DNA from 4 places in the Alteromonas sp. M12 genome. Region 1 is predicted to be linked to each of the others. Evidence: predicted binding sites of a transcription regulator. Region 1 holds the regulator's gene; each other region holds the start of a gene.
What was found. The regulator sigma-54, encoded in region 1, starts transcription at its own class of promoters, with help from an activator protein. The targets are predictions, from matches to a motif close to GTTGGCACGNNNNTNGNNT.

Region 1 (6,172 bases):
CCTGCTACTCCGCCCATACTTGGGACAATTGTATTGAGAATAGCTAACACTGCCATTTGGCTTAGTGTTGCTTCAAAAAGATCACTTACGGCTGCGGCAAGAAGTGCCGTTACTAGATTTACGGCCAACCATACTGAACGCCGCTGCGTACTTTGCAATACCGGGGCGAAGGTATCTTCTTCATCATCCAAACCGGCCATACTCATCATAGAGTGTTCGGCGTCTTCGCGAATAATATCCACTACATCATCTATGGTGATACGACCCAATAGTTGTCGGCTAGAATCGACTACCGGTGCTGACAGCCAGTTATAGCGTTCGAATAATTTTGCCACTTCTGTTTCTGGCATATCAACGGGGATGGCTTCAGCTTCCTCATCCATAATATCTTCAATACTGGAGTCTGGCAGAGCCGTTAGAAGCTTAGTGACTGGTACAGTTCCAATTAAGGTGTCATTTCGACTCACAACATAAAATGTGTCAGTGCTTTCTGGAATTTCACCTTTGAGTCGCAAGTAACGCAGAATCACATCAATGTTTACATCGCTGCGTAGGGTTATGGTGTCGGTATTCATAATGAACCCGGCGGTATCCTCACCATAAGAAAGGGCTTTTTCTGCGCGCTGACGGTCTTGCTCATCCATCGATTTCAGCACGTCTTTTGAGACCGATTGCGGTAAACTGCTTAACGTTTCCGCTAAGTTATCAATCTCCATGTCTTCTAGGGCATCAACAACTTTGTCTGGAAGCATTTGTCCGATGATGCCATTACGTACATCTTCGGACAGTTCTTCTAATACATCGCCATAAAAATCGGAGTCCAACATTTCCCACAGTTCAGTTCTTGATTTGCTTGGGGAAGACTCTAGAAGAAGGGCGATGTCGCAAGCTGGCATGTCGTGAATTGTTTTGCGGACATGCATAAAGCGACCACTGGCCAAGGCTTGATTGATAGCCTTCAGTTGTCGTTGGGCGTGTTTAACCTCTAATGCTTCTGCCATGAATATGCAGCTCAATGAAAAAACTACTAATACTAATAGTTTAGAGGACTAAGGGCAGCAGGTCAGCAATTATTTGCACATTGCTTAACTATTCGTTTTCGTGAAATTTCTCAACTATGAGTTTTTCAATCGCGGCAAGGGCGTGTTCAGCATCGACTCCTTCGCTAATGACGTTAACTTCTTTGCCTTGGGAGCTTTCTAACATCATCAAGCCCAATACACTATTTGCGGAAGCCGATTTCTCCCCTTGAACTAGGGTAACAACGGCATCAAATTGATTGGCTACTTTGACTAATTCAGTAGCCGCTCTTGCGTGTAATCCAAGTTTGTTAACGATGACTATTTGCTTTTCAAATCGATTCATCGATTTAACTCTCGGTGCCTTATTTGAACATCTGGGTGAGACGCTGAAAATGTTTTAGCGAGTGACTCAGCCACATAAACTGAGCGATGTTGGCCTCCAGTACAACCGATTGCTACTGTCACGTAACTACGATTGTTTCTTTCTAGATGAGGAAGCCAAGTTGAAATGAGATTTTGAATTTGCCAGATAAATTTCGTCACTATTGGCTGTGAGCCTAAAAATATCTCGACCGGAGAGTCTAATCCACTGAGGTGCTTTAAGTCTGGCTCCCAATGTGGGTTAGGTAAAAATCGCGCATCGAATACATAATCGGCGTCTTTAGGAATGCCGTATTTAAAACCGAAGGATTCAAATACCAAAACTAGCCTAGAGCTTTTCTTGCCTAGAATTCGCTCTCGAACCAATTCAGCTAATTGATGCACCGAAAGTTTGTCTGTATCTAGATATAAGTCGGCGCGTTCCGCAATAGGGGCTAACAGTTGACCCTCTGCCTGAATCGCATCCGAAAGAGATTTGTTTTGACGAGATAACGGATGCAGTCGACGAGTTTCGCTGAAGCGTTTTATCAGCATGTCATCACTGGCATCTAAATAGACTATGGTCATGTCCCAAGTGGCAGGCAAATAATCAAGAATTTCGACTAATTCACCAGGTACCTTGGGAAGGTTTCTAACATCGATACTCACGGCCACTTGGTCATATTCATCCATAACCGTATGGGTTAGAGTCGGTAATAGGTTAACTGGAATATTGTCGACGCAATAGTAACCTAAGTCTTCTAAAGACCTTAGTGCAATAGATTTTCCTGAACCAGAGCGGCCACTAATAATTATCAGTTTCATGCAACGATTGCCTCGTATAACTGAGCATTATCTTCTGCACGACGAATACGTTTCAGAATTTCCTTATCACTTAATTTTGTCGCGATGGTTGCTAAGGTTTGCAGGTGTCCGGCGGCTTTATCTTCAGGTACTAAAATTGCGAAAAATATGTCCACAGGACAATTATCCACAGCGTCAAAGTTGATAGAAGGATCACTGGTGATTAGCACTGCGACCACATCCTTTAAACCCGACAGTCTACCGTGTGGCAATGCAATACCATTCCCGATTCCTGTGCTGCCCATCTTTTCGCGGCTAACCAGACTATTTAAAATCGTTGTCTGATCAATGTCATCGATTTTTTCTGCCGCTATTAGGCTGATAGTTTCAAGAATTCGTTTTTTACTTGTCCCCTGGACTGCACAACTTGTGCAGTCAGGGGAAAGGATGTCTTTAATTTCCATTAATTAATCTAATATATGTTAATGACGCTTAATTTTTTCCTTGTGCTTGATTACCTGTCGATCAAGCTTATCTATCAATCCGTCAATTGCTGCGTACATATCGTTGTGCTCTGAGGTTGCAAATACTTCGCCTCCGCTAAGATGAACTGTCGCTTCAGCTTTTTGATTAAGCTTCTCGACATTAAGAATGACATGGACATTGTTGATATGATCAAAATGCCTTTCTAGCTTTGTAAATTTATTGTCTACATAATCTCGCAAAGAATCTGTAATTTCTACATGATGGCCAGTAAGGTTAATTTGCATATTAGCGTATTCCTTCTGTTGTTGAGCCTACAGCAGGCTCTTGCGTTGGTTAGACGGTGGGATCGATAAAGACTCCCGGTATTTTGCTATTGTCCTACGGGCGACCTGAATACCTTGGTCTGCCAGTAGATCAGCAATCTTACTGTCGCTAAGAGGCTTGGTAGGAAGCTCTGCTGCGACGAGTTTTTTAATTAATGCGCGAATTGCCGTTGAGGAACACTCTCCTCCAGAATCAGTTGCTACATGGCTGGAGAAAAAGTATTTAAGTTCATAAATTCCTCTAGGCGTATGCATATATTTCTGTGTGGTAACACGGGAAATAGTTGATTCATGCATATCTACCATTTCTGCGACATCATTTAACACCATTGGTTTCATCATTTCAGGTCCATGCTCAAAAAAACCAACCTGCTGCTGAACAATGCAGTTTGCGACTTTGAGTAAAGTGTCATTACGACTCTCTAGACTTTTTATAAACCACTTGGCTTCTTGCATATGCGACCGAATAAATTGACTATCACTGGTGTTTTTAGCGTTCCGGCTCATTGCCGCATATTGCTGATTTACATTCAGCTTAGGCAAACTATCGGGATTTAGCTCAACTTGCCAACGACCATTTTTCTTCATCACTGAAACATCTGGAATGACGTATTCAGATTCACCGATTAACAATGAACTACCAGGGCGTGGATTGAGTGTTTGCAATAACCGCATAGCTTCTCGTAATTCGTCTTCTTTTAGACGAGTTTTACGCATTAAAGTTCGGTAATCTTTACTGCCTAATAAGTCAGCATATTCGCTGATTAATAACTTAGCTTCATTTAACCAAGGGGTGTCAGGTGCAAATTGATTCATTTGTACCATTAAACATTCTTGCGGATTTCTTGAGCCTGAACCAATAGGGTCGAACATTTGAATACGTTTTAAAACGCATTCCACCTCATCAAGTTCAACCTCTTCATGGTCGAGACTAGCAAGAACATCTTCGGTGCTGATAGTGAGGTAACCAGACTCATCAATAGAGTCGATAATTGCGATTGCTATGGCAGTATCAACTTCAGAAAAAGGCGTTAAGCGCATCTGCCACAATAGGTGATCTTGAATATTTTCGGTTGTTTCACCTTGGAAAATTTGGTCGTCATCGCCGCCACTACCACCGCTTATTGAGGCGGGGGCTGAGGAGGCACTGATATATTCGTCCCATGTGCTATCTATGGGTAATTCGTCTGGGATATCTGCTTTTTCTAATGCCTCGTTTGTATCCATGGAATCAGAACTTGCGGATACCGTCTCCTCTGAGAACTTGTCATTACTGTCTGCTAAAGCGGAATCCCCAGTAGGGATATCTGAACCGTCTTCTACTTCTAAAAGTGGATTCGATTCTAACGCTTCCTGTATTTCCTGTTGTAAATCCAGCGTTGATAATTGCAATAGACGTATAGCCTGTTGCAATTGAGGCGTCATTGTTAGTTGCTGGCTGAATTTTAATTGTAACGAGGGTTTCATTTAGTTTTTTTATTCTTACTTGTTTAGCCACAAAGCTTTGGTTAAAAACAACATACCTCTACTATAGCTTGAATTGCTCGCCAAGGTATACATCTCTGACTTGTTGATTATTTAAAACTTCTTCTGCGGTTCCAGAAGCTATCAATTCACCATGACTCACAATATACGCTTTTTCACACACGTCTAGCGTTTCACGCACATTATGATCAGTTATTAATACACCAATACCTCTATCGCGTAGGTGTTGAATTATTTTTTTTATATCGTTTACTGAAATCGGGTCAACACCAGCAAAGGGTTCATCCAATAGAATAAACTCAGGGGCGGCCGCTAATGCACGAGCGATCTCGACTCTTCTGCGCTCCCCGCCTGATAAACTCATGCCAAGGCTGTTACGAATATGGTTAATATTGAATTCATCCAATAATGCATCCGCTTGCTCTTCTCGCTGATCAGAACTTAATTCTTTTCGGGTTTGCAAAATTGCCATGATATTTTGGTAAACGGTTAACTTACGAAATATAGATGATTCTTGAGGAAGATAACCAATTCCTTTTCGTGCACGGATGTGCATGGGTTGTAAGGTTAACTCGGTCTGATCAATATAAATCTCGCCTTTATCGAGTGGCACTAACCCAACAATCATATAGAAGGTGGTCGTTTTACCTGCACCATTGGGACCTAACAGGCCAACAATCTGTCCAGTAGAAACTTCAATGCTTACATCTCGCACCACTTGCCGAGATTTATAAGACTTCGCTAAATTGGTCGCTTTTAACGTTGCCATTAAGGTTTTTCATCCTGCAACTTGTCTTGCTCTTCTTCAGTTTTTTTAGTGTCGTCAGTTTGCCGATTGCGAATGCTTTCGGGTTGGAAAATGGCAGTGACCCCGCCTTCTGCGTTGCCGTCACTTTCTGCTATCAATTGCTCTAATTCCATATTAAATTGAATCGATTCACCTTTAACAAGGCTACTATCCTGATTTAATTCGGCTGCACCATTGAGTGTCAGAGTACGATTCGATACTTCATATTTAATTTCATTGGCCGCGGCACTAATATTACTGCCATCATCGAGGGTTTGGCTGTATTTTGCTGGTTTACCTCGGGCAATAAAAACTTCTTTACCTTCCCCTAAACCCGCAATAACCTCGACTTCGTCAGCCAAAATTTCAAGGCTACCTTGGGTGATTTTGACGTCTTTTCTAAATATCGACGTTTTGGTTTTGCCATCAAAAAAATTCGACTTTGAGTCAACTTTGATTGGCAAGCTAAAATCGTTCTCACCGGCAATAATAGCGGCGCTGAACATTAAGCTAATAAATAAAGCGCTAACGCGGCGCATATTGAGTTTGCACATGATTTTTAAGTTCATATTCCTGTGTAGTTAAATTTGCTACAAAACCGTTACTTTTAACAGTGAAATCTTTCCCGTTTATCTCAACCGGTTCGTCAGACATCATTGTTTTATCGACTAAATTAATTTCTAAAAACTGGGTTCTGATTGTTTGCACAAATCCCGATTCATCGAGGCTTCTAATCTCTACATCAGTTTCTAATTGAATTCGATTATCCTCATACAGCGTGCCTTCCTCAGCTTCTACATGCCAAGGCGTTTGCTCATCGGAAACATAGATGGTGTATTTAGGTTGGCTGAATAAAGTGAAGCCTAGGATTTGATAATGTTCCATTTTAAGCGCGAATACCTGAT
Region 2 (6,172 bases), 1.3 Mb from region 1:
GAAGAAAATATATTTCGCAGCGCTTCAGGTAGTCCTTGAAGCGCATTTGGCTCCATTAACACCCCAAAGCCAGCGCCAAATGAAGTGGCCATAATCAGTGTTTTGCGTCTGTCGATAGGTTCACTTGCCAGAATTTTAATACCGGCCACCGCAATAGTGGCAAACATCACTAAAGTCGCGCCGCCCAAAACAGGTTTAGGAATTGATTGCAATACACCTCCAATTACCGGAAACAAACCTAACAACACCAAAATACCGGCGATATAAAACCCGACGTGTCGACTCGCCACTCCGGTTAGTTGGATTACCGCATTGTTTTGCCCAAAAGTGGTATTTGGAAAGGTATTGAACACCGATGCCAATGCAGAATTAACCCCATCGGCCAGAATACCGCCTTTAATGCGCTTTAAGTATTGTTCACCTTTGATGGGCAAACCACAAAACAAGCTGTTAGCCGTCAAGTCACCAGAGCTTTCCAGCGCCGTCATCAGATAAATCAGCGCAACGGGTAAAAACACCTCCCAATCAAAATTTAAACCGTATTTGAAAGGCACGGGTATGCTAAACAAAGGTTGTTCACCAATATGTTCCACCGAAACGATACCTAACCAGTAGGCCAGCAATGTTCCTAATCCCATACCAACCATGATGGCTGATAACCTAACCCATGGGTTTGACGAGACATTGAGTACAATGATAGTCACCAGCACAAAAATTCCAATATATAAATTTTGCGTATCGCCAAAAGTGTCACTACCAAAACCACCTGCAAGGTCTGTCATGCCGACTTTAATTAAACTAAAGCCAATGGTTGTGATCACAATACCGGTGGTGAGAGGGGTAACAATACGCCTCACTTTGGTAATAAATTGACTAATAACAACTTCGATAAAGGCTCCGAGCAAACACACCCCAAAAATAGTCGATAATACCTCCTCGTTGCTTCCCCCTTTGGCTTTGATTGCAAAGCCGGCTACTAAAATGGCACTAACAAAGGAAAAGCTTGTACCTTGTACAGCAATCAAGCCACTACCAATAGGGCCTATAGTTTTAGCTTGGATAAAGGTAGCCACTCCTGATACAAATAACGCCATACTCAACAAATATGGCAACTCAGCCTGCAACCCTAGAGTTCCACCTATTATTAAGGTTGGCGTGATGATCCCCACAAAACACGCCAGAATATGCTGGGTTGCAGCGGTGATACTTTGCTTTTTAGAGGGAATATCGTTAAGCCCATAGAGCAGTTCAGAATTGGATTTCATTAATTTGCCTTAGGTCTGCCCGTAAATGAGAGTTAGAACTCGATGTCATTGAGTTTGATTTGTCATAGCCAAAACGAATGGGGTTGCGATGCAAGAAAATGACCAAAAGGTCAAGTTTTAAGAATTGTTAATTTTAAAGGCCTAGCAGCCAGATTAGGCTAATTGGACTTATCCCAAGCATAAATGATTGCACTAAAATGATGCGCTATAAGCTGGAATAAAAATGCACTTGCTAATTTGATAGTCGGGGGGAAGTGTTGAATTTCGCCGCAAAACCAATTCCTAATAATGCAAAACGAGTAGTTTCAGGTATAGCTATGACTGGCGTATCTGTGTTCGTTAAGGGCAACTAGCCCAGTGGTAAGAATAGATATGCGTCTTTGAATATTACTCCGCCAACACTAAGTGACTTTATGCTTTGATCTTAGCGAGTTGGGCTGACCAGATCGAGTAAGTCGCCGTTTATCACTTGGGCAGGATCATCATTACTCAATTCAGCGGTCAAACTGTCTAATTGCACGACTTTATATACACCTTGGTTAACCGCAGTCAAAGCCGCATGACTCAATCCATTTGCGCTAACAGGTAAGCGTTTTTTATAGAGTAGGAATTTATCGCCTAACTTTAGTCCATTGTCTAAGCCCATATTGATGATCAATTTATGGTTATTTGTTCCTACAATTTGCGCAAAGCTCTGCTCACACTGAAGTTTATTAGCAACATCCGACACCGCGCCATTGACAGTGTTAAGTACTGTACGGCCATAGTCACTGCGCCAAAACAAACTGTTATTGGTATCTACATTGTAGTCATCACTGTACTCCCAATCCGCTTCACTATGGTAAGACTCTTGGAATATAATCGTATGCCGATAAACATCCAGTACATATACTTGAATCGTGAAATTGCGTCTTAAAGATACATCGTCTGAAAGCAATTCTTCTTTGACTTGTTCAAATAAACTGATATCGCGAATAAACCCAAACATGACAAACTGCCGTCCATATTCTTTGGACATATAAATGGCTTTGTTGGTTAATTCGTTAAGATGGATTTGGTCATAGGAGTTAACCCCAGTGAACGCCTTGTCAATCAGTCGTACCTTAGGACTGGTTTGTTCAGCACGCAATTGTTGCTCAATGCGTTTACTTATTTGCTTACCGATATCAAAAATACCACCATGGCTAGCTTGCTGGGGTTTTAAGACTTGAAACTGGGTAAGCAACACCGAGCGGTTGTATCCATCATGGGGACAATTGAACATAGGTGAGAATTCGACTCTGACGATAACATTAAATACATCTTCATTCACAGATTCACTAAGCACTTCTACTCGCTGAATTTGGCCTTGGGTGGTAATCACCGATTTACTGCTCACTAGTAGTCCATCTAACACCACATCTTCTGCAGAAACAAAACTGCCGTTTTTAAAAGATGCGTCTGCAACTGCATTTTTGATAGCTGTCACTCTTACGTCGCTAACGTCAGCACCGTCTAATTTGACCGTCGCCTCACCTTGTTGCCACACAGCAAAGGCCCTAGGACAGAGCAGCAAAAGCACCAACAAGGTTGTGCAATTCAACATTTTCATCATAGTTATATTCATTTTTCAGTTAATTGAAAATGCCAAATAATTTATTGATTACTGACTCTTCTTGATTGGAGTGCAATTCGCCTTTGCCACTGTACTCAATGCGTGAATTCCCCACTTTAGAGGAAATAATAGTATTTGAAGCATCAATATCGGCGGTTCGTATTTCACCGGAAAATCTGACGTATTCTTGCCCAGTGTTCAGCGTAATCCACTTCTCGCCGGCAACCACAAGATTATTATTGGGTAAGACTTCTTTTACATATACGGTAATATCACCTTTCAAAGAATTAGATTGATTGGCTTCTGATGATGTATCGAACTCATTTTCTTCATTGTGTTCTATATTTAAGTCTGTTTCATCAATCTGGATAGGTCCAGCAGTAACATTCACAGGTCCTAACTCAAATCGACTACTTTTATCCCTTTGAAAATCGATGGATTTTTTTGACGTAGTTGACTCACTTAGTCGAACTAAAATCATGTCACCCACTTGGTATTTGCGGTGCAACTGATACAGGCTAGCGTCATCGTCTAGTTGAAAAAGTGATCCTGTGGGGACTGCTATAGATTCGACCCCTTCCATGCGGATAGGTCTGTAACTGGGATCATTGGGCATGATCTCTTTGTCTTTTTGACTAATGGCTCTTTGACTAACTTTTGGATTGGTTGGCAGGTTTTCGACAACTTCTTCTTCTACGCTAGGTGTTTGTGAACATGAGCAAACAACAAAACAGAAAAAAGAGATAAAGTGATACTTTTTCATACTCAAATATAACCTCAATTGCTATCTAAAGATAACAACATATTTATGATTAGAATTGCCTCTCACATGCCAAATTCTGAGGTTATTTTACCGAAAAAATAAATCACTTTAGTACCTTTACTAAAACTTTACACTAGCGCTTTTAATGTAAATAGAATTTCAGCCAAGTTGTTTAAGTATATGATACTTGGCTAAATTTTTGGCACGATTTTAGCCTATCAGCATCTACAAAACTCCATCCAAAATGCGTAAATTAAGAGTAGTCATTACCCATGAATGTCATAGATACATTGCAAAATAACTTAGGTTTAGGCACCGCCGTTGAAACACCTTCTGCAAGTGAATCCTCAGCAAGCTCAGAAGGAATCAATCAGGTGTTTGGTGGTTTAATGTCACTGATGCAGCAAAACGACAGTGATAACTCCACTGAAGAAAACGCCAACATGGATTCAGCAATTGACAGCATTCAGAAAAGTCTTTTTTCAGCTATTGGGTTAGATCAATTTACTGAAGACTCTTTATCTCAACTGACGTCACTAGATTCAATTGCGAACCTACAAACCTCTTTATTGAGTAGTCTCAGTGCCAACCTTTTCAGTAGTGCGACTGCCGCTATTTCTGCCGAGCCGGAAGTAAGCACCACTGACTTAAGCGCGTTAAATTCTGACACTACCTTGTTGGGTTCAATTCAAGATATTTCAAATTATGTAATAGGTGAAGATGGCTTAGGCATGGATGATTTTTTTGATACTATTAACATTCTAAATCACATTCCTATTGTCTCTGATATTTACCAAAATACATACCATACCAGTGTGGATCCGGTATCTGAATTATTGGGTGGATTTGTTTATGGGGGGCCCATAGGGGTGGCGTTTGCCGCTGCCGATATGGCGATTGAATCATTCTCCGGCAAATCCATCTATAACAATGTAACAGACTACATGTTTGAAGATGCCGACAAGGAAACGATAGAATCAACGGTTTCTCAGGTGACCAATACAATTGAACAAGCGAATAAAGCGTATAGCTTTGTTTCTAGAAACTATTAGTAGGTAATAGGCCAAAAACACATGAAATTAAGTGGCAAAATCACGCCCACTTAAGGATAAAAAGCGATGAGCATGGGCAATTTATTGCCTGTCTAACAGCATTAAGATGGATCTGTGTGCAAGGGTTTAGCATTCAATCACAGCGAATTCGATTCACCGCTTGTTGCCATAAAGAATAAGCATGGTCCCTTTCTTGTTTAGAGAACCTTGGCGTAAATGTGTGTTCGCATCGCCACTGTGCACTCAGTTCATCTAAAGATTTGTAGATACCCGCTTGTAATCCGGCCAAATAGGCTGCTCCTAAAGCAGTGGTTTCAGTAATTTCAGGTCTATCCACCTCTGCTCCTAAGATGTCAGCTAAAAAACCCATCAACCAATCATTCTTAACCATTCCGCCGTCAACTCGAAGGTTGGTTGCACGGGCACCATCACTTTCCATGGCTTTTTGCAGATCTTTTGATTGATAACACACTGACTGTAAACCTGCTGCGACTATTTCATTAATACCTGTATCACGGGTTAAACCTAAAATAGCTCCGCGCGCATCAGGGTCCCAATAAGGCGCACCCAAGCCAGTAAACGCCGGCACCAAAAATACACTATTGTTCGGACTGGCCATCTTCGCCAGCGATTCAGTTTCAGACGCCTCTTTGATTAGTTGCAAGCCATCGCGCAACCACTGAATCGTAGCGCCAGCCATGAAGATACTGCCTTCTAAAGCGTAAGTTGTTTCACCGTTTAACCGATAAGCGACCGTTGTTAATAGTCGATTATGAGATTTAAGCGGTGTTAAACCGGTATTCAACACCATGAAACAACCAGTGCCATAGGTTGTTTTTGCCATGCCCTTTTTAAAACAAGTTTGTCCAAACAGCGCTGCCTGTTGATCCCCTGCAACTCCTTGAATAGGGATAGCTTTGCCCAGCAATGTAGGATTCGTTTTACCAAACTCGTCAGCGCTGTCTAATACTGTTGGCAAGATTGATTGCGGGATATCGAATGTTTTTAAAAGTTGTGGATCCCATTGTTGCTTATGAATATCGAACAACATAGTGCGAGAGGCATTGGTTGCGTCTGTGTAGTGGCAGCGTCCTTTGGTCAACCGCCAAATTAAGAATGTATCAACGGTGCCAAAAGCAAGTAAACCAGATTCAGCTTTTTCGCGCGCTCCTTCTACATTGTCCAATATCCATTTAATTTTAGTTGCGCAGAAGTAAGGGTCTAATAATAATCCCGTAGTGTCGGTGATATGCTCTACTAGCTGGGAATCTTCACTGAACTGCTTGCAGATTGAGGAAGTTCGCCGGTCTTGCCACACTATTGCAGGATACAGGGTTTTTCCGGTTTTTTTATCCCACACTATTGTCGTTTCTCGTTGATTGGTTATACCAATAGAAACGACTTGAGAAACGTCAATCTGTGCTTCAACAATAACGTCTTTACAGGTTTTCAGGACGCTTTGCCAAATTTCTTCAGGATCATGCTCTACCCATCCATC
Region 3 (6,172 bases), 1.9 Mb from region 1:
TCCAATTAAGTTAATATCCGACATAACAACAGTTTGCTGTGTATCAGTGATATTGCTTATACAGAATATGCTTTGTCTTCTATCGATACTTTGTCGCCAAAAGCCAAATAATTTATTCCCTAACTGCAAGGTAAATTGTGTGGCGTTGGGATGAAATGCCTTTTGATTAATTCGAATTGACAGTAAATGATTCATCCGTTGAAGTGCTATGGCATGCTGGCTGTCTTTATTACTCAGTTGATCTTCAAGTTCCGACATATCCCAGCGCCTACGGTTAATGGAGCGATTCTGGCTGGTATTAGTGACCCTTTCATAATCATTCCCGGTGGCCAGTAAACTATGCACATACAACCCAGGTATGCCTTCAAGTGCAAACATAATTTCGTGAGCACAAATGAATCTTTCCATACCTAAATTATCAGGTCCTTTAGTGGTTCCTTTTAACGCATCGAATAAAGCGATATTAATTTCGTAGGGTTTTTGCTTGCCACCGGGTAGGGTACGCCAAGACACCATCCCGCCAAAACTCTGCATAGTGTTAACCAAGGTATTGATTTCTTTTTCATCGAGTAAACCCTCTGCTGGGCGCAGACCTATGCCGTCATGGGAGGCAATAAAGTTAAAATAGGTCGTCCCGTTTTGTGCAGGGGGCATGCTCATTTGCCAGTTCTTTAAATAAGTACAGTCTCCGGTAACCAATGTGTTGACCAACAGCGGTGGCAATGAAAAGTTGTACACCGCATGGGCTTCGTTAGCATTACCAAAATATGTGAGGTTTTCACGATTAGGAATGTTAGTTTCTGTAATAATAATACTGTCGTTTTGCGCATATTCGATTAATGTTCGAAGTAAGCGAATAACTTCATGGGTTTTTTCCAAATTGATGCAGGTAGTGCCTGATTTCTTCCAAAGAAAAGCAACCGCATCTAACCTGAAAATTCTGACACCATGATCCAAGTATTGACGGATTATTGAAACAAAGGCCGCCAAAACCTTAGGATTTTGAAAGTCAAAGTCCACCTGATCATGACTAAAAGTGCACCACACTTTTTTAATTCCGTTCTCGGTTTTGGTTTCCCGTAACAATTCCGATGTGCGCGGTCTTACCACGTTAGAGATATCGTAATCGTCATCAACAGTGAAGAAAAAATCACTGCCAGTGCCTTCACATTTAATAAAATTATCAAACCATACGCTGCGCGAAGAGCAGTGATTAATGACCAAGTCGGACATTAAGCGATAATTGCTGGAAATTGACTTAACGTCTAACCAATTACCCAGAGATTCATTCACACTCGAGTAGTCAATCACCGCGAAGCCATCATCTGAACTATAAGGAAAAAATGGCAATATATGCACCGCATTAATTGTATCTTTCACATATTTGTTCAAAAACTGGTGTAACGTTACCAATGGATTCTGCGTTTCTGACTCTATGCTATCCCCATAGGTAATTAATATAATGTCCTGTTCGTTCCAATGATTTTGATGAGGCACTGGAACCTGTCTATCGCTTACCTCATCTAATCTCATTGTAGTGATAAGAGACTTTGCGATTTCCTCACTACTTTGAGGAATATCAACCCCTTGATAAATGACATCTAAGTGATGTTGTACTTTTTCACACAGCCAGGTATAAGCTTCAGACATTTATGTATCCCCTTACTGTTAATATCGAAACTCTTCGTAGTCCATTTCAACTGCATCTTTGATGCGCTCAAGTATATCTGGAACAGCACTAATAACTCGGTTCCAACTCGGTATGAAGGGGGTTTCCATTGGGTTTTCAAGGAAACTTTGACCTGCTTTCATAATGTTTTCAGCAAACATTTCTACCGCTTTTTCTTCTCTATGGATGTCTAGTTCTAAACCATTCATTACCGCATCGTTGTGGTATGTTTCAACAAAATCTAATGCAATACGAAAATAGGTCGCTTTGAGTGTACGGAAGGACTCATTGGTGAATGTAAACCCTTGCGTTGCCAACTTACGAAATAGTGCTTTGGTAATGTCTATGGACATTTTAGACAAGCCACCTTGATCGTTATGTAAGGATAGATCTTGGTGTTTGTGGTCATAAGTTTCAGCAATGTCTACCTGACACAAACGATTATGGGAGTAGTTTCGGTGCATTTCGGACAACACGCCTATTTCTAATCCCCAATCGCTAGGAATACGAATATCATTTAACACATCACGTCTGAATGAAAATTCGCCCGCCAATGGATATCTAAAACTGTCCATGAATTCTAAGTATTCGTTATTACCTACGGTGCGTTTTAACGCTCGTAACAACGGAGTCACTAATAAGCGGGAAACACGACCGTTAATTTTCCCATCTGCTACACGGGCATAATAACCTTTACAAAATTCATAATTGAACTGTGGATGAGCAACCGGATAAATCAATTTGGCAAGTAAGCTTCGATCATAGGTTAAAATGTCACAATCGTGCAGCGCGATGGATTCTGCCCGTCCTGTGGCAAGAATATAGCCCATGCAATACCAAACATTGCGGCCTTTACCCATTTCTTTTGGCGCTAAGCCCATGTCGGCTAATTCTTTATCAATGGCTTTTAAACGCGGGCCATCATTCCACAAAATACGATGGTGTTGCGGAAGTTTGTCAAAAAACTTAATAGCGTGCTGATATTGTTCTTTTGAAGCTCTGTCCAAACCAATTACAATTTCATTTAAATAAGGAACTTTGCAAATATGATTGATGATTTCAGGCATTGCTTCGCCCTCAAGTTCAGAAAACAAACTTGGCAATAGCAGCCCTAAAGGACGTTTTTTAGAAAAGGCCAACAATTCAGATTCCATTTCATCAATGGGACGTTTTGAAAGTTGGTGTAATGTTGTGGTTATTCCGTTTTGGTAAAAATCAGCCATTTTCTGGCTCCTTTAACGTTAAATTTAATATTTTTTGAAGACATTCAGTCCAACCCTCAGGTCCTTCGAGTTGGCTATCAAACACATTTTCTGTACGTTGTAATTGCGGGTAGTCGTTAACGGGAGACTTGATGCGCACTGCAATGTCTGCAGCATCAAGCATAGCAGCATCATTTTGACCGTCTCCTAATGCAATTGAAACCCAGTTTATCTCTGGATATTGGCGTTGTAATTCACCGACAAACCAATTTAACGCTGCACCTTTATCTGTTTCTCCTGAAATATGAATAAAGCGTCCGCCTATCAGGGTTTTAGCCCCCAATTGTGTGACGCACTTGATAAATTCTTTCTTTTGTTGTTCGCTTCCAAGCCATAATACTGGTTCACCGTATAACCTATTTGCAGCCCGTTTTGCTTGTTCCGGTTCTAATCCAGTAGCATCACATATCTCGGAAAGTGTCATTTTTGAAAAGTGGGTAAATTGACCGGCAAAATCACTTTCAATTTTCTTTAGTAAACTTAACCAATAACTTTTCTTGGAGGTGAAATTGCGAACCCAATTTTTACCAACCCATTGGGTATGTGCGGGTTTTTTCTTGAAGAAACCATGTGGGATATGGATTGCCGCGCCATTTTCCACAATGAACGGACCTTGTAAGTCTAATTGCTCGGTCAATTCCTGCATTTCATCATAGGTTTTACTGGTATTCGGAATAACTGGAATATTATTTTTTTTCAAAAAAGCGAGCATCTTTTTTGCGGCTTCGTGGCTGTAAGAATGATGATCCAGTAATGTGCCATCCATATCGGTAAAAATGACAAACTGGTCGCTCATTTTATCCCCTTTACGTTGATAATTTTTCGATGTTTATCTAATTCAAATACGACATCACAGGTTTCACTAAGAGTAGCCAAACTCTGATCCGTTAGTCTTTGATAGTGCTGAATAAATCGTTTAATTTCGTTTGCTGACATAATCCCACTGTTAGCTTCAGAATTCGAAGCAGTTGCCAATTTTTGGATAAGTTTTTGTTCTTGCTGCAAGCGCCAATCAAATACACATTCAAAAGAAGGTGCTTTTAACATTACCCAAAAATCCATTAATTGATATAAGTTTTGATATTCAGTTTGCAGTTGTTGATTAACAAAAGTGCGCCAAACGCTATTGCTGTCTTCTTCAGACTCTAAGGTGTTTACCGGAACTGACAGCTGCTCGTTGGTTTGCGCAGTGACTCCCCAGCACCAACCTTCCATCAATATAATATCCACAGGCTCTTCGATGATAGGCCAATCTTCCGTTGGGAAAGGGTCGTCTGTTGCTTTATTAAACCGTGGAATGGCAAACCCAGTTTTGCGTTCCTTTAAACTGAGCAATACTTGTTTTAATAACGCTGTATCGTGGGTCCCTGGTACGCCACGGGTCGCTAATAAAGGATGTATATTTTGCGCTAACTGTTGTCGATAATCTTTTGAAAAATAAAAGTCATCGAGTGAAAGGTTTATCACGCGCAGTTGTTTTATTTCTACTAAATAGGTGAGTACCAGTTCTGTTAGGGTGGATTTACCAGAACCTTGGCAACCATTAATACCAACAAAAATCGGCCCTTCTGCACCGTCATGGTGCATTTTTAGTTTTTCAGCTAAAGGGATGAACCATGTTAGCGCAACGTCGCCAAAGTTCGCATCGAGTTGGTGTTTTTCGATAAAGGCTTCAAGTAGCCTTTTAGATTCTGGGGTTACCTTCAAAATTAGCCTTTATAGAGTAAATAATTAATTGGAATTTTCATTATCATCAAATAGAACTTACAACAAACGTGCCAATATGGTGCTAATTTTATTTATACAATTGTGCAAAATAAGATTCATTGATTTCAAATAAGCTCGATTATCTTCATCAACAATAAACAATTTGCGTTGCACCTCAATAGTGAGGTTAAATGCCATTATCAACAATGCTATACTAACGCTCAGTAAGATCTTAATATAGTAAGTGATAGTAAAAATGAAACTCCGAGCCTCTATTACTAAGTATTGAAATACAATATAGGTAGTTTTGGCCGCAACTATAATGGGTTGCCAGGGTAAATTGGGAAACTAGTTTGCCTCCCGCTACATGTTCAACAATTTGGTTGTTCGTGACTTTGGAAAGGTGTTTAACGTGTTAAAAGATAAATATGGACGTCGCTTCCATTACTTGCGGCTGTCCGTCACAGATGTTTGTAACTTCAGTTGCGACTATTGCCTTCCTGATGGTTACCAATGCGACTCCGATCGTAATTTTTTAAGTTTGTCTGAAATTCGCCAAATATGTGCTGGTTTTGCAGAGCTAGGAACTAAGAAAATTAGGATAACCGGAGGTGAGCCCTCATTACGCAAAGATCTCCCTGAGATTATACAAATTGCCGCCTCAACACCTGGTATTGAACAGGTTGCAATTACCACCAATGGTTATCGTTTAGAACAGCAAATCGACTCTTGGGTAGATGCGGGTCTGAATTCGCTGAATGTCAGCATAGATAGCCTTGATCCTCGCATGTTCGAAAGTATCACCGGACACGATAAACTCGAAACGATTTTGGCAGGTATCAGTCGTGGTATTGAACGTGGCTTAAAAGTCAAAGTAAATGGCGTGCTAATGCGCCAATATAACGGTAACGAACTCAGTGTATTTTTAAACTGGTTAAAACATACACCTATTACCTTTAGACTTATTGAATTGATGGAGACGGGTGAAAACAAAGATTTTTTCAAATTAAATCATTTGTCTGGTGAGCCAATTCAGCAGTATCTAACTGAAAACGGTTGGAGCCCAGTGATCCAAAATAACACCGCCGGGCCCGCTCAAGAATTTTGGCACCCTGATTATCAGGGTAAAATTGGCCTTATCATGCCTTACAGTAAAGACTTTTGCGCGACCTGTAATCGACTTAGAATAAGTGCAACTGGTAAGTTACACCTATGTCTTTTTGCTGATAAAGGTTTGGATATTCGAGAATATTTACAACAACAAGATACACAGCAATTACAGCGACAATTGCAAAAATTGTTAGGTGATAAAGATGCAACGCATTGGTTAGATCAAGGTTTCACGGGTGCCACTAAACACTTGGCAATGTTAGGCGGTTAAAGATGTTGGCTGAACCAGACTGCTTAAGCAAAACCTTGGGACTGATTTTAGCCGGAGGGCGGTCTAGTCGAATGGGGGTTGATAAGTCCACATTGAATCTGGCTGGCGTGTCTTTTTTACAACTTGCCATCAATCGTTTTGAATCCATCGGGA
Region 4 (6,172 bases), 1.1 Mb from region 1:
GTTGAAGTTAACACCATTGCAAGCAAGACAGCGTATGCCCATACGCCGCGATCCAAAAGTCCCACAGGAGGAAACTGGTTTATCAACCAGTTATAATACAGCAGCGCCAAAAGGTGAACGAAAAAGCAACTAGCGAAACCTAACCCCCACCACCGACGATCTCTAAGCAAAGCCATGGTCCAAGGGGCCCTGTGTAGTCGAGGGAGTGACGAAGCAATAAAGGTAATCAGGAATAAAGGATAAGACGCTCTCGCGGTATAACGTGCAGCGAGTTGCCAGCCCTCTTGCAGGTTCGCTCCTACTAACAAGCCCGCAGCCACAGCTGCTACCCCAGCAAATAGTCCCAGCCACAGTGGCCATACCTTTTTCATAAGTTGTCTTTCCTTATCTGGCGAAAAGCATCTCTGCCTAGCGCCCAACATTCACAACACTGACCTAAAATCATTTAGACTTAAAAATTTTGCTGATCCAAACTGTGACTGCGTTTGGCATAGGAAGATAGAGAGTAATACACCGCCCTAGCCCAAGCAATCAGTCTTACTTTTATTGACCTTAGACCTTAGCTAGTAAAAATCAATTATCTTGATTGGCAGAATTGCTTCGTTCGCTTTTAAAATAATATCTCCAACATAAAGTTTCGTATAATTTGAGCATTGCAGTGTAAATATCGTCTCGTTTTGAAAACATACTTTTACGCTTTCAAAAAGAGCAGCTCAAAAACCTAAATGGTCTATTCGATAATAACTAAGCTTTATTTTGTAAAGGTCAACTTTCCGTTAAACCAATTTCGCACTCTAAAATGCCTCTTTGTATTATCCCCTCCTGTACAAATTAATGACTCAGAATTACAAATTGATAATGGCTTCTGACTTTCGGAATTCTTAGCGGTGTGAATAAGTGTGACAATAATTCGGTCTACAGTTTGCAGTAGTTTATATATTGTTCAGTAAGATGAAAATGACTGTCAACATTCTTTACAAATTCTAACTTCATTGACGGCTAAGTCCCTGTAAAGTCGCTTAATTTGCGGATCTAGAGTTTCGGCATAATAGTTGCTTTAACGGCTCGGCCTTAGGGGCAAACTTTAGGATTAATTCAAAAAGGAATAGAAATAATGTCAATGTCTAAAATATCTCTTGCTTTGATCGCTTCTGGTATTGCATCCAGCGCTTTCGCCTCACCAATCATTATGGAAGGTGATTTTGTTCGAACGGCAGTAAGCGATAACGGTACCTTAGGTGCTGGTGGTTCAACCTCTCCTGGCATCCTGCATGATGCAACTGGAACAGCTACATGGTCGAATGATGACTACCTGACCCCAGGAACGCCAATGGAAGGTTTCTACATTAGCTCAACTGAAACAGGAATCGACGGTAACAATAACTCAAACGGATATGGCTCGTCTGGTTCTGGCATTACTGCGTCTTCTATGACCGATACTTCGGGTACAAGTGGTTATGATCAATCAGTTAATTGGACTGGATTTTTAGATACCTTCTACACAGTTGAAACTGACACATACTACAACGATAGTTTTGAACGTATCTCTATGACTACAACGATTACTGCCCTTCAAGATCTAACCGACGTTGAGTTTTTACGAGTTCTTGATCCTGATCCAGATGTTTACACCTTTAGTTCTTACCATACCGAAAATGGTCGTGGTGACGCAATTAACGGTCATGCTAACGAAGATTGGGTTCACGCTGAAGGTACAAGCACAGGTTTAACCATTGGTTTATACTCTGATTCCGATGTAGCACATAACACTGGTGTCTCAAGCGGTTGGTCTACAGATCCTAGCTTCTACCTAAGTGGTGCGGATAACGGCAACGGCGATTACACCATTGGTATAGCTTTTTCTTTAGGCGATTTGATGGCAGATGAATCAAAGTCATTCACCTATCACTACATCATGGGTGATAGCTTAGATAACGTTGACATCCCAGTTGACAATCCTGTTGACGTTCCAGAGCCAGTATCAATTGCATTGCTAGGTTTAGGTCTGGTAGGTATGGGCGCAGGCCGTCGTCGTTTGAAAAAGTAATTTAACGACATCTAACTAACAACAAAGGTCAGCCATTGCTGACCTTTTTGCATTCTATCAATACTGCTTACCCTACTAGTCACGCATCTTCAACTATCAAAACTACAAACCTGCGGGGCAGATATGTTGAAACCGTCTGTTTAAGCAATAAAGCCATTGAATTAAAACTTCAAACTTTACGCAATAGCCTCTGTGTGAATCAGCATAATGAGACCAGAAAAGTTGATTATCATGGGTAGAGGTAAAACAACATACTCTCACCTTTACGTATTCGTGGTTTAGAGCATTCCTGATTTTCCCTTTAACAACATCATTCTTGAGAATTTCCGTAGCTCTCGATAGCACATCATTGTGCATGAAATTGAAATTCAAACCTGTCACCAATTGCATATCGCTAAGGAAACCGTCTAATTCATCATTTTCAAAAAGAGCATTTGGCCACGTAGGTGATACTTGCAATCAAAAGGATCGTTAAAAGCTTCAGGTTGACTATGGTAAAGCCATCCATCTCTCAACATCAAAGCGTGTCTTTCCTTATGCTCAGGTGAATATGATGAATATCAGTAAAGTGCATCTAAGCCAGCTTGATAAGCAGTTAAATGGGTACGAGCGGTTTCTAGGAATAACGGGGCCATGTTTCACTAATTAGAGGCTTTTAGGTATCAGCTTTCAAAAATTGACCAAAAATAACACAGGGTTTTTGTTAAAAAATAAAGGGATCTTACATAATGCTGCTCATATAGCGATTATCAATTTGTTTGATTGAATTAGTTGCATGGGAAACAAGTGATATTCGACTTTTTACTCCTAACAACTCACGACTAAAGCCAACCAACTGAATTTTAAAAAGTCACTAATTTATTGGCTCTATCCACAAAAATCTGTGCGCCCAATTCGACAATCTCCTGCCCTATGTCCCATCTGTATAAGTATATGGCCCAGATGTGTATGTGAATGGCTCAGGATCACATCCATATGTCCCAGTGCTATAACATTGACTTCGCGACTCTCTGACTTTGCTTGCTCATTACCCATGAACTAATTGTCGTAGCGATTATTTTATATAAATCTTCTTCTACTATAGGAGAAAGCCTATAGGTTGGCATTATCGCCCTTACTTTCAGATTGTTTATTTACTGAAAGAGAAGCTTGTTCAAATATATCCATGACATTATGATTTGACGATTCGCCCGCAGCTAGCTGTTCAAAACCTTTCGCTACTTCTTGTTTCATTTAATATTCACAGCGTTATTTCAGTTTTCAACGCAATTCTAGTTCAGAAGTATATTTTTCCTAATAATTAGTTAGCTTTAGCCACCATGGCAGACATACGTTAGATACTAAAAGCGTTCTCAATGGACGGCTTTTAGCCAGGTAGCTGACATTACCCTTTGCAATACCATGATGATATTTAGTGTAATACTAACCGACATTTATTGCTCGTTTGTGGGGCTGGTTTAAGCTGTGAGTTCAACTGATCAATGCAAAGTTCTTTAATCATTATTTGATGCGCAATGCGCAAGTTAGCAGTTGTGAAATTCAATATTCAGTCACAGGCAAAAACAGCGTTTTTTTGTTTAAGGATCGAGATAAATATATACCTGAAGAGGTCGTTATCTAAGTTCAAGTTTAATGGGTAAAATTACAGTATCGGTTTGTAACATCCAATTCAATTAACCAACTTTTCTCACTATAGATATTGACTGCAATTCACCTTCGTTATTCGGATGAAAGTTGAGCTAAGCCTTCTAAAATAGGGCAGTCAGAGTTATCATTACCATCACATTTATCCGCTAGTTTCTGTAGCACTTCTTTCATTTTCTCAAGCTCACGTATCTTTTCATTAATCTCGTGTAAATGATTCAGTGCAAGTTGTTTCACGTTACGACTTTCTCTGTCAGTATCGAGCCAGAACTTGAGTAGTGACTGAATTTCAGCCATGGAGAAGTCTAACTTTCTCGCACGACGGATAAACCCCAATTGTTGAATGTGTGCTTGATTATATAGTCGGTAGCCGGCATCTGTGCGACTCGTTTTTTTCAATACGCCAATTTCTTCATAATATCGAATCATTTTGGCTGACACCCCCGTTAAACTAGCGGCTTTGCCAATTGTGACAAGTTTATCCATGTTATTTCTCCTTCAGAGTCCAACGTTGCAATAACAATGCATTACTGACGACAAATAAGCTACTAAATGCCATTGCAGCACCGGCGATAATGGGGTCAAGATAACCAAAGGCTGCTAGTGGAATTCCCACAGCGTTAAAGATAAAGGCCCAAAAAAGATTTTGCTGTATTTTACGATAAGTCATCCTTGCAATGATTAATGCCGTGGGTACTAGGCTTGGTTTACTCCGCATTAACGTGAAAGAAGCTGCGCTAACGGCAACATCAGTACCAGACGCCATTGCCATACCCAAATCTGCTTGGGCTAGCGCTGGGGCATCATTAATGCCATCACCAACCATGGCAACCTGATAACCTTGCGCTTGATATTCCATAATATATTTTGCTTTATCTGCTGGCAGCACCTCAGCTTTAAAATCGTCTAACTGTAATTCTGTCGCCACCGATGTTGCACTCGCTTGATTGTCACCGGTAAGCATAGCCACCTTTATACCTTGTTGTTGCAATAGCTTCACAGCTTGCAGCGCATCAGACTTCAATTTATCACTAAAACAAAACAGGCCAAGTAATGTTATTTGATCTTGTTGCTGACTAGCCAACCAAGAAACAGAAGCACCCAGTATTTCTATTTGTTCGGTTGGTAGTTTTACGCCTAATTCTTGCATCCAATGACTACTACCCATCAATACTAACTTGTCAGCAATATTGCCTTTGACACCATAACCTGCGACAACCTGAAATTCATCGACAGGTATTGGTTGTGTCCCTTTGGTTAATGCTTTTTCAACCACTGCCTTGCCCAATGGGTGCTCACTATTTATTTGTAAGGAATAGGCCAACTGCAATACAGCTTCTTCACTGCCACTGATGACTGTCATCTTATTTACAACAGGTTTGCCTTGAGTCAAGGTGCCTGTTTTATCAAATACGACTAAATTGATTTCTTTTGCTTGCTCTAACGCCACTGCATCTTTAACCAATACGCCTAATCTGGCAGCAGTTCCAGTGCCTGCCATGATAGCTGCCGGAGTTGCCAAACCAAGTGCGCATGGACAAGCGATAACTAAAACGGCTACCGCATTGAGAATGCCATTGGTCCAGTCATCAAACGCTAAACCTGTCACCAATAAAGTGGTAAGTGCGACCAATAACACCACAGGAATGAAGATACTGCTGACTTTATCCACTATTGCTTGGACGGGAGCTTTTGCTCCTTGGGCTTGCTCGACTAGTTCAATGATTTTAGATAAGGTAGATTCGGTACCAACATTAGTGGCACGGATCTCCAAAATACCGTCCAAGTTAAGTGATCCCCCCGTGACAATATCACCTTCTTTTTTACTTAACGGAATCGATTCGCCACTAATTAACGCTTCATCCAGATGACTCTGCCCCTGTAAAACCTCACCGTCAACAGGCACACTTTCGCCCGGTATTACTTTTACTTTTTCACCAGATTGCACTGATGAAGCGGCCACTTTTTGCCATTTACCTAAACGTTGCACTGTCGCCTCAACAGGTTTCAAATTTTCCAATGCTCTAAGTGCATCAGTTGTTCGGCGTTTTGCCTTGTGTTCTAAATATTTACCCAGCAGAACCAAGGTGATTACTGCGCTACTACTTTCAAAATACAAATGGGGCATGCCATGAGCGCTATCAAAGCTCCACCACAAATATAAAGATAATCCGAAGGCTGCACTGGTACCGATGGAAACAAGAAGATCCATGTTGCCCATGCCAGCTTTTAATGCCCCCCAGCCTGCACGATAAAAACGAGCGCCAAAATAGAACTGAACTGGCGTAGCTAACAACCATTGCCAAACAGGCGGTAACATCCACTGTTGCGCAAATAACATGCCTAACATCGGCAACACCAATGGCAAGGTAAGTAGACCTGCTCCCAATACGGGCCACCAAGCTTTAGTATAAAAAGGCTGATGTTTATTGGTTTTTTGTATCACGCTGTCATTGTTTAACGGGATAAAAAGGTAACCGG

Region 2: the regulator sigma-54 is predicted to act here: its motif matches at 3,678-3,696, upstream of VUI23_RS19430 (flagellar basal body L-ring protein FlgH).
Region 3: the regulator sigma-54 is predicted to act here: its motif matches at 4,696-4,714, upstream of VUI23_RS11690 (kinase).
Region 4: the regulator sigma-54 is predicted to act here: its motif matches at 1,040-1,058, upstream of VUI23_RS20060 (PEP-CTERM sorting domain-containing protein).

What each region holds. Positions count from the first base shown of each region.
Region 1 is NZ_CP144164.1:775,655-781,826, forward strand. It holds gene mgtE (magnesium transporter) at 1-1,001, opposite strand, end outside; gene VUI23_RS03255 (HPr family phosphocarrier protein) at 1,090-1,365, opposite strand; gene rapZ (RNase adapter RapZ) at 1,362-2,207, opposite strand; gene ptsN (PTS IIA-like nitrogen regulatory protein PtsN) at 2,204-2,650, opposite strand; gene hpf (ribosome hibernation promoting factor) at 2,669-2,956, opposite strand; gene VUI23_RS03275 (RNA polymerase factor sigma-54) at 2,984-4,462, opposite strand; gene lptB (LPS export ABC transporter ATP-binding protein) at 4,524-5,249, opposite strand; gene lptA (lipopolysaccharide transport periplasmic protein LptA) at 5,249-5,806, opposite strand; gene lptC (LPS export ABC transporter periplasmic protein LptC) at 5,793-6,172, opposite strand, start outside.
Region 2 is NZ_CP144164.1:4,519,069-4,525,240, forward strand. It holds gene VUI23_RS19420 (nucleobase:cation symporter-2 family protein) at 1-1,265, opposite strand, end outside; gene VUI23_RS19425 (flagella assembly protein FlgT middle domain-containing protein) at 1,690-2,859, opposite strand; gene VUI23_RS19430 (flagellar basal body L-ring protein FlgH) at 2,879-3,622, opposite strand; gene VUI23_RS19435 (hypothetical protein) at 3,895-4,674, shown strand; gene glpK (glycerol kinase GlpK) at 4,808-6,172, opposite strand, start outside.
Region 3 is NZ_CP144164.1:2,710,637-2,716,808, reverse strand. It holds gene VUI23_RS11705 (sugar phosphorylase) at 1-1,650, opposite strand, end outside; gene VUI23_RS11700 (glycosyl transferase) at 1,669-2,892, opposite strand; gene VUI23_RS11695 (HAD-IIB family hydrolase) at 2,885-3,727, opposite strand; gene VUI23_RS11690 (kinase) at 3,724-4,638, opposite strand; molybdenum cofactor riboswitch at 4,889-5,061, shown strand; gene moaA (GTP 3',8-cyclase MoaA) at 5,051-6,019, shown strand; gene VUI23_RS11680 (molybdenum cofactor guanylyltransferase) at 6,022-6,172, shown strand, end outside.
Region 4 is NZ_CP144164.1:4,678,806-4,684,977, forward strand. It holds gene VUI23_RS20055 (ferric reductase-like transmembrane domain-containing protein) at 1-371, opposite strand, end outside; gene VUI23_RS20060 (PEP-CTERM sorting domain-containing protein) at 1,115-2,047, shown strand; gene VUI23_RS20065 (hypothetical protein) at 3,140-3,280, opposite strand; gene cueR (Cu(I)-responsive transcriptional regulator) at 3,767-4,177, opposite strand; gene VUI23_RS20075 (heavy metal translocating P-type ATPase) at 4,179-6,172, opposite strand, start outside.